DNA from 3 places in the Clostridium oceanicum genome. Region 1 is predicted to be linked to each of the others. Evidence: predicted binding sites of a transcription regulator. Region 1 holds the regulator's gene; each other region holds the start of a gene.
What was found. Region 1 encodes Rex, which represses fermentation and respiration genes when NADH is low (regulators of the CRP and FNR family bind a similar motif). Its sites were predicted from a motif close to ATTGTTAANNNNTTAACAAT; they were not measured.

Region 1 (3,292 bases):
TTATAAGCTTTTAATTCAGCTTCATATTCTTTTTTTCTAAGTTCTATGAATTTAGAATAGTTTCCATTATAAGTATGCAAATGCTTATTTATAATCTCAAAAGTTGTATTTGTAGTTTTATCAAGGAAATATCTATCGTGAGATATTACTAATACAGTTCCTCTATAGGCAGTTATATATTCTTCAAGCCAACTTATAGCATCTAAGTCTAGATGATTGGTAGGTTCATCTAAAAGTAGCACATCAGGATTTCTTAATAGTAGTTTACATAAAGCAACTCTAGTTTTTTGACCACCACTTAGTATACTTATTTTTTTATCAAAATCTTTTTCTGAAAAGCCAAGACCTGTTAAAACACGATTTATTTCTCCTTTATAAGTATAACCACCTCTATTTACATATAAATCTGTATATGTTGTATAATCTTTTATTATTTTTTCATGATAATCTTTTTTAGATTCATCATAAGGTTCATTCATTAAATTTTCTAGTTCAGATATTTTATTTTCAAGCTTAATTAATTTATTAAATACTGTTAAAGTTTCTTCATATATAGAATTATTAGAGTCTAAAGATAAATGCTGAGCTAGATATCCTACAGTTTTACTTTTGTCTAGAAAAATTTCACCACTATCTTGAGTCATATTATTTGTTAATATTTTAAATAGAGTGGATTTACCAGCTCCATTTGGACCTATAAGACCAACTTTATCTCCTTCATTTATATTAAAACTTATTTTATCTAAAATTAAATCAATACCAAACATTTTAGTTAAATTTTTACAGCTTAATATTATCATCAGTTTCACCTTCCTTAACAAATATTATTTTACTATGGAATAGAAGTATTGTGTAGTATTAAACTTTTATATTTGATTTTTTTGATATAAATAATATAATATATAAGTAAGGTATTTTGAAGTATTAATGTATAATTATAAAATATATGGTACAATATATATAAGAGAAACTGTAAAGGATGATATTAAGGGGTGTAGTAATGGAAAAGAAAAAGAATATTTCAATGGCAGTTATCAGAAGGTTACCTAAATATCATAGATATTTACAAGAGCTTTTAAACAATGATGTGGATAGAATATCATCAAAAGAGCTTAGTGAAAAAATTGGTTTTACAGCATCACAAATAAGACAAGATTTAAATTGCTTTGGCGATTTTGGCCAACAAGGATACGGATATAATGTTAGCGAATTATATCGTCAAATAAGTAATATATTAGGATTGTCAGATTCATATAATATTGTGATAATTGGAGCAGGTAACATAGGACAGGCGTTAGCTAACTATACTAGATTTGAAAAGTTAGGATTTAATTTAAAGGCTTTATTTGATGCAAATCCTAAACTTACAGGACTTAAGATAAGAGAAATAGAGATACATGATATTGATTATTTATCAGAATACCTACAAGAAAATTCTATAGACATAGGAATAATAAGTGTTCCTAGTACAAATGCACAAAAAGTATGTGACATTTTTGTTAAAAATGGAGTAAAAGGTATTTGGAACTTTGCACCAGTTGATTTATCGGTACCGGATAACGTTGTAGTGGAAAACGTACACTTAAGCGATAGTTTATTAACATTAACTTGTTTAATAAATAAAAACTAAAAAGTATATCTTAGTTCTTTATCGTTATAGTATTAACAATTGAAAAAACTTAAAAAAACTCTCTTTAATAATTTAAAGGGAGTTTTTTGCATATTACTATGGAATATTTTAAAATATTATGAAATATATCTAGAAAATACAAAATATAAATAATTTTTAAAAAATTTTTCGTATTTTGTGTTATAATTTAATTGTTATAAAATTATTTTATTCACGGGGGAATAAGGGTATGTACAAAATTTTAGAAAAACAAGAAGTCGCTCCTAACATATATCTTATGAAGATAGAAGCTGTTAGAGTAGCAAAAGCTGCAAAACCAGGACAATTTATAATTGTAAAAATGGATGAAAAAGGAGAAAGAATACCGCTAACTATTTGTGACTATGACAAAGAAGAAGGATCAGTTACTATAGTATTCCAAACATTAGGTGCATCTACAAATAAGATGGCTACATATAATGTTGGAGATTATTTTGCGGATTTTGTTGGACCACTAGGACAACCTTCTGAATTTGTTCATGAAGATCTTGAAGAATTAAAGAAGAAAAAAATTATTTTCATCGCAGGAGGAGTTGGTACTGCACCAGTTTATCCTCAAGTAAAATGGTTAGATGAGCATGGTATAAAAGCCGATGTAATTATAGGATGTAAGTCTAAAGAAAACTTAATATTAGAAGATGAAATGAAAAAAGTATCCGGTAATGTATATGTTGCAACTGATGATGGATCATATGGATACAAAGGTTTAGTAACAAATTTATTAGAAGATTTAATACAAAAAGAAAATAAGAAATATGATGAAGTTATCTCTATAGGACCTATGATCATGATGAAATTTGTAACTAAGCTTACAAAAAAATATGATATAAAAACAGTAGTTAGTTTAAATACATTAATGGTAGATGGTACAGGAATGTGTGGAGCATGCAGAGTTACTGTTGGTGGAGAAACTAAATTTGCTTGTGTTGATGGCCCAGAATTTGATGGACATTTAGTAGACTTTGATGAAGCTATGAGAAGACAAACAATGTATAAGACAGAAGAAGGTAAAAAAGCTTTAGAAGAGCAAGAAAGAAAAGAAGGACATGTATGTCATATTGGATTGGATGGTGATCATTAATGGATAGAATGAAAAGAATACCAATATCAGAACAAGCTCCTGATGTAAGAAATAAAAACTTTAAAGAAGTTTGTTTAGGTTATACAGAAGAAGAGGCTGTTAAAGAAGCTAGCAGATGTTTAAATTGTAAAAATCCTATGTGTGTAAGTAAATGTCCAGTATCTATAAACATACCTGGATTCATAAAACACGTAAAGGATGGAGAATTTGAAAAAGCAGCTCAAGTTATAGCAGAAGATAGTGCTCTTCCAGCTGTATGTGGTAGAGTATGTCCTCAAGAAAGCCAATGTGAAGGTAAATGTGTTCTTGGAATAAAAGGTGAGCCAGTAGCTATAGGAAAATTAGAAAGATTTGTAGCTGATTGGTCTAGAGAACATGATATAGATTTATCAAAAACTGAACCAAAGAAAAATAAAAAAGTAGCTGTAATCGGTAGTGGTCCTGCTGGACTTACTTGTGCTGGTGATTTAGCTAAAAAAGGATACGATGTAACTATCTTTGAAGCTTTACATGAGCCTGGTGGAGTTTTAGTTTATGGTATA
Region 2 (3,292 bases), on a different contig from region 1:
CATTATATTGAGGATAGGATAGCTTTTTTCCTATGATGTTTTTTTGAGTTTCTTTTACATATATAAAATCTTCGTCATTTATAAGAAGAGATATAGGCTTGTCTTTTATATCTTTAGCTTTTACTAAAAAAGTTTTTTCAGCAGCAGGATTCATTGCTTTTACATGCATATTTTCATCTAGTAAGAATATGGAATTAACAGTATTTTCAAAGATAGCATTAGTTAAATTTTCTGCTTTATTTCTCATATAATGAAGGCACATATTAGTTTCTGCCATACCTTCGTATATAGCTTGAGCTTTCTCAAGGCAAGTATTGTACCCACAAACCCCACAGTTAAGTTCATCTTTTTTACTGTATTTACCTAAACTTTTCATTATCTTTAAAAGTTCTTCTTTAGGTGCTTTCTTTTTTTTAAAGCTTTTATCATGAAATTTTACTGAAAAATCTATAGAACTTGGAATAGTAGGAAGCTTTGTAAGGGTGTTTTTATTTCTGTTTTGTATATAATTTTTAACTTTATTTAATCTATAATAGTATAAAGATTTACTTTTGCACATATTAGGACCACCGATGCAACTACCTTCACAGCTGCTTATTTCTAAAAATGTATTTTTAATATATCCCTTTTCCATACTTTTTAAAGCCTCTATACAGTCTTTTACTCCCGTTACTGCAATTGAATTTAAGTTTTTATTACAAAGAGTATCTTTAATAGAATCTATTATACCGTTTTTCATTGCAAAAGTTCTAATTTTTTTATAGGTATTTTTATCAAAATCTCCTAAGGGTAAGTTTTTTATATCAATATTAGAAATTTTTATCCAATTTTTTAATTCATCAAAATTAATTACTGCATCAATAGCTTTATCTTTTTTGTATATATCTGATTCTGTTTTTTTAGCAATACAAGGTCCTATAAAAACTACAAAGCTATTTTGTCCATAAAGATTTTTTAACATTTTACCATGTGCTGTCATGGAAGAAGAAATAGGCATTAGATATTTTATAAGATCTGGAAAATATTTTTCTATTAAACTTACAACAGAAGGACATGTTGAAGAAATATAATTATTTAATTTTGTTTTTTCTATATAGTTTTTATATAATTCTGAAACAATTTCTCCTCCTAAGGCAGTTTCTTCTATATTTGAAAAACCTAAGGATCTAAGAGCGGATATAACTTTACCTTCATCTATGCTGAAAAATCCAGGGAAAACCGAGGAAATACTAGCTACTACTTTTTTTCCAGAAGAGATGGCCTTTTTTATTTTATTTATATCTTGGACATCTTTTTTTGCGTTTTGAGGACAAATTACTAGGCAATTTCCGCAGGATATACAACGTTCTTCTACTATTTCTGCTTTTTCATTTTGAAATTTAATAGCTTTAACAGGACATGATCTTAGGCATTTATAACAGTTTCTACAATTGGAACCGGATATATCTATATAGTTCATCTATTCATTCTCCTTTAACTTACCTAATATTACATCATGGAAAAATTTATCAACATTGGACTCGTTTACAGAATAGATTTTATCTTCAACCTTAACAGAAACAGCTTCTGTACAATGACCTAAACAAAAGGCTCCTTTAATTTCTATTTTATTTTCTAAATCTTTATCAGAAATCATTTTTTTAAAACTAGAGATTACTTTATAAGAACCTTTTAAATGACAAGCACTCCCGACACATACATTAATTGTAATCATTTGATATAATCACCTTCTAATTTTTTTTATATGTTTATAATAATTTTACAATAAAAGCTTGAAAATTAATATAATGAATTTTAATTTAAGATATTATTAAGAATTTTGTAACTAATTTGTATAGATTTTAACATTAGAAATAGGGTATTATTTAATTAAAGGATTATAAAGGGGATATTTTATGAATAAGATAGTAATTACTGTTGTTTCAATAATTGTGATAGCATCTATTTTTATATTTTCCGGATATAATATAATATTAGCTACTATGAGTAATAAGATTCCTAAATTTTTTATGATTGCAGCCATGTTAATCTTAGTATTTATAACTATAGCTATATTATATACTGCTCTATATAAGAATACAAAAAGTTAATATTTGTATATAAACTACGCATTATTTATTGTTTTACATAATATATATTATTATAGTATAATTATACTTATATTGCTTTAGAGAGGGGTATAGGTATATGATTATAGCCGCAGAAAATTATATAGATTCAATTATGAAAATGCTTAAGCTTTGTAAGAAGGACATGTTAATCAAAGGAAATAGTCAGTGGGATGCTGATTATCCAGATAAAAAAACTTTAATAGAAGATATAAAAAAAGAAAATCTATATGTGATTATGGATAAAGAAGAATGCATTGCTATGATTTGTTTAAATGAGGATCAATCTCCTGAATATAAAAAATTAAAATGGGAGTTAAATGATGAAAATGCTCTAGTAGTCCATAGGTTAGCAATAAACCCCATACATCAAGGGAAAGGTTTAGGAAAAAAGATTATGGAATTTGTAGAAGAACATGGTTTAAGTAATGGATATAAATCTGTAAGATTAGATACATATTGTGAAAATGAAATAGCAATAAATTTTTATGAAAAATGTGGTTATAATATAATAGGAGAAGTTAATTTTGAGGGTAAGCATTTACCTTTTAAATGTTTTGAAAAGATATTAAAATAATGTCTTTATAGGGAATATCCAGAATATTCTATGAATTGTGTAAAAATGGGAGTTAAAGGGAGAATTGATTGTATGAAAAATAATAAAAAATCTACTCAAAGCTATTTACAGCTTTTTCAGATTATTTTAGGTGTGTTAATATTAGTAATGGCTTTTGCAATAATATTTAATAACTCTATAAATTACATAGGAAAATTTAAATTTAATAATATAATATTAGTTTTATTAGTGGTACTTAATGTATTAAGTGGAATTAATGAATTTAAATTTAAAAAAGATAAAGCAAAAGGGTATTTTTATTTTATGATAGGAGCAGTTATGTTAGCTCTTTTAATAATTTCATTAGTAATTATTAAATAGAAAATTTAACATATAAAAAGATAGGCTATTTTAAGTCCTATCTTTTTTTGCTTTGTATAAAATATATAAATTTTTCAATAAATCTATTAATAATAGACTTATATAAAACTAATTATAATTAATTTCTAATTTTTGCATTTAGATTTTTAAAAAGGACATATTTTATGAAAAATTTTAAGTTTTATCTATTAGAATATTTAATATTGTTAAGAGAAATACTAAATTTAATATAAATATTAAATATACT
Region 3 (3,292 bases), on a different contig from region 1:
AGAAAGCTAATAGATGGAATTTTAAAAGGCATTTGTTTTATTACAGTACTTTCTATGTTAAATCTTAGAATATTTTATCTTATGCTTTCAGTAAATTGGCTTTTTAATTATATATGTTTATTTTATTTATTATGTAAAAACAAAAAGAGAGTTAACTTTGTTTTTAAAAGTGAAGGAAAAAACATAATATATTCAATTGCTATTACTTTAGTTCCTTTTATTATCTATGGGTATTTTTTTAGAAATAGCCCAGATTATATGGGGAATATAGGTCTTTATATAATTACATCTTTAATAATATTTAGTATATATGGTGTAATACAAAATAATTTTAACGAGTTAAATCAATATTTTTCTTTAAATTCAAGAAAGAATGTTTTATTATGTATTGTTGTATTTGTAACTACAGTTATGTCAGGAGTACTTTTTCATTTTAATGCAATAAGCTATTTTATTTTAATACATTTTTTTATTTTTATAGCTTTATTTTACTTAACTCTTTTATATGATGAAATAAATTATAAAGTATTTAAAGAAGAGAAAGAGGATTTTAATAGAAATAATTATAATTTTTATATAAATAATTTAATTCGTATATCAAAAGAAGAAGAAATTAAAAAGGATTTTTCAAATTATCTTCATGATGAAATATTACAAGATTTATTATCTATAAAAAACATGATGTACAAAATAGATAAACCAAAAGCTAAAGATATTATAATAGAAACTTTAGAACAATTAAATAAGTCTATTAGGCAGCAGATGGAAGAATATCATCCAATAATATTAAAAGATCTAACCTTTAAAGAAAACATAAGTAATTTGATAGATATGATAAGAGAAACTTATAAAAACAATATTTGTATTTTTTTAGAGTGTAATGAAGATTTGTTTTTAGTAGAGCCTTATAATATATCAATATATAGGATTTTAAAAGAATTGATAACAAACTCTTTTAAACACTCAAATTGCAAGAGGATTTTTGTTTCTTTATTTCAAAAAAGAGAAGAAATAAAAGTTATTGTAGAAGATGATGGAATTGGATTTAATAATATAGATATTAAAGATCATCATGGATTAAGTTCTATTAAAGAGCAAGTAGATTTGCTTAATGGTAATTTAATTATAAAAACAGGTAAACTTGGTGGGATATCTGTTATTATTGAAATAACTATGAGAGGGGATAATTCTTATGAATATTTTATTAATAGATGATCATGCTTTATTTGTAAAAAGTTTAGAATTTGCTTTAGAAGATTATGATGAAATTGAAAATTTTTATACAATTAAAGATATTGATAAAGTTATGGAAGTAATAAGTAAAAAGAATTTAGATATTATTTTAATTGATATAAATTTAAATAATATGACTAGTAAAAATGGATTAGAGATTGCTAAAGATATTGTAGCTATTTATCCTGAAAAGAAGATTGTTATTTTAACTGGCTATGATTTGCCAGTATATCGCTATGAAGCAAAAAAGATTGGAGTAAAAGGTTTTTTAAATAAAAATATAACTCCAGACAAGCTTTTTAAATTGCTTATTCATATAAATAAAGGAAATAGTTTTTTTGAGGGCAATGTTAATTTTATAGAAGTTCTTACAAAAAATGAAAAGCAGATTTTACAATTATTAGCTGAAGGATATAAAAGAAAAAATATTGCAAAATTGCTTCATTTAAGTGAACGTACTATTTCAAACCATATACAAAATATATTTTCTAAACTAAATGTAACATCTTCTATAGAAGCGGTTACAAAAGGAATTCAACTGGGGTATGTTCAGCCAATTTATTAAATTATGATTCCTACATTTATTATTTTGAAATTGATATAAAAAAACATTATTCTATATAAGCAAGTCTTATAATAAGTACCTATAACTTCTGTGTTATTATATTAGGGAAGTAACAAAGTTGGCGCTTTCTTTAGACAAAAATTTAACAATAAAAGTAATTATACATAGGTAATTTTAATCAAAAGACAAAATGAATAAGTAACAATAATATTAATTTAAAAATAATATTTGAGGAGGAAATTATTGTGAAAAAAAACACAGAGTATCTTATAGGATTTATACTACTTATTGCAATCATAATAATAGGAAATGTTGGACTTACAAGTTCAATGCTATTTTTTAGACTACTTGCGGGGGTAGGACTTGGATATGCCCTTACAAGATCATTCTTTGGGTTTGCAGGATCTGTAAATAGAAGTTATAGAGCAGGATCGACAAAGCTTATGAGAATGTTAATGATTTTATTTGTAGGAACAGCAATAGTAAGTGTAGCTTTCTTTTTAGGACAAGATGTAACTAAATATGATTTATGGGTTAACCCTATAAATTTAGGACTTATATTAGGTGGAATACTATTTGGTTTTGGTATGTCATTTTCTAGTTGTTGTGCATCAGGAGTTCTTACTGATTTAGTAACAGGACTTCCACGTGCATTTATAACCCTTATATTTTTCGGAATGGGAGTATTTGTAGGATTCCCAATTCAAAGTTCAGCTCCATGGGTAACAAAGACATTAGTTAAAACTAGTACATTTAAAAATGGAGTATTTTTACCAGACTTATTTAAATGGGATGGATTAGAAGGATATTTAGGAGCAATAATAGTAACAATTATTTTTGCTGTTATAGCAATTTGGATAGCTAAAAAATATGAAGATAAAAGGAAATCAGAAAATAGTTACCTTGGTGTAGATACAGAAATTCTTCAAGAAGAAATTAATGAAGATAAAGAACCATTCAAATTATTTAGTAAAAAAACTTATGAAAAATTATTTGTAAAACCATGGACACTTGGAATGGGAGCAGTTGTAATTGGTGGTATATTCACACTTTTAATGGGTGTAACTAAAGCTGGATGGGGAGCATCTACTCCTTATGGATTCTGGTTTGGTAAATTACTTATATTCTTTGGAGTTTCTCCTGAAAGTGTAGCAAGTTTTTCAACTAAACCAGCAAAAATATATACAGCACCATTCTTTTCACATCCAATAAATGTACAAAATTTTGGTATAATACTAGGAACAATTGTTGCATTATTCTTAGCAGGAAGTTTTGCTAAAACTGTTAAAGAAGGTTTATCTATAACACTAAAAGAAGGTTTAATCTATGTTGTAGGTGGATTTACTATGGGACTTGGAACTAGATTATCAAATGGTTGTAATGTAGGAGCACTTTATACACCAATAGCTAACTTCTCTTTATCAGGTTGGATATTCCTTGCTTTCTTAGTAGCAGGAGGTATTTTAGGAAATATAGTTTATAAAAAGTTAATGG

Region 2: ABDZ71_RS13290 ((2Fe-2S) ferredoxin domain-containing protein) is a predicted target of Rex. The motif match lies at 1,747-1,766, and genes of this name have one in related genera.
Region 3: ABDZ71_RS07930 (YeeE/YedE family protein) is a predicted target of Rex. The motif match lies at 1,929-1,948, and genes of this name have one in related genera.

Annotation. Positions count from the first base shown of each region.
Region 1 is NZ_BAAACG010000003.1:57,993-61,284, reverse strand. Features, by position in the region: gene abc-f (ribosomal protection-like ABC-F family protein) at 1-800, opposite strand, end outside; gene ABDZ71_RS02045 (redox-sensing transcriptional repressor Rex) at 1,001-1,630, shown strand; gene ABDZ71_RS02040 (sulfide/dihydroorotate dehydrogenase-like FAD/NAD-binding protein) at 1,860-2,750, shown strand; gene gltA (NADPH-dependent glutamate synthase) at 2,750-3,292, shown strand, end outside.
Region 2 is NZ_BAAACG010000010.1:625,290-628,581, reverse strand. Features, by position in the region: gene ABDZ71_RS13295 ([Fe-Fe] hydrogenase large subunit C-terminal domain-containing protein) at 1-1,459, opposite strand, end outside; gene ABDZ71_RS13290 ((2Fe-2S) ferredoxin domain-containing protein) at 1,460-1,714, opposite strand; gene ABDZ71_RS13285 (hypothetical protein) at 1,896-2,090, shown strand; gene ABDZ71_RS13280 (GNAT family N-acetyltransferase) at 2,188-2,685, shown strand; gene ABDZ71_RS13275 (DUF6637 family protein) at 2,758-3,045, shown strand.
Region 3 is NZ_BAAACG010000008.1:383,591-386,882, reverse strand. Features, by position in the region: gene ABDZ71_RS07940 (sensor histidine kinase) at 1-1,215, shown strand, start outside; gene ABDZ71_RS07935 (response regulator) at 1,193-1,798, shown strand; gene ABDZ71_RS07930 (YeeE/YedE family protein) at 2,044-3,292, shown strand, end outside.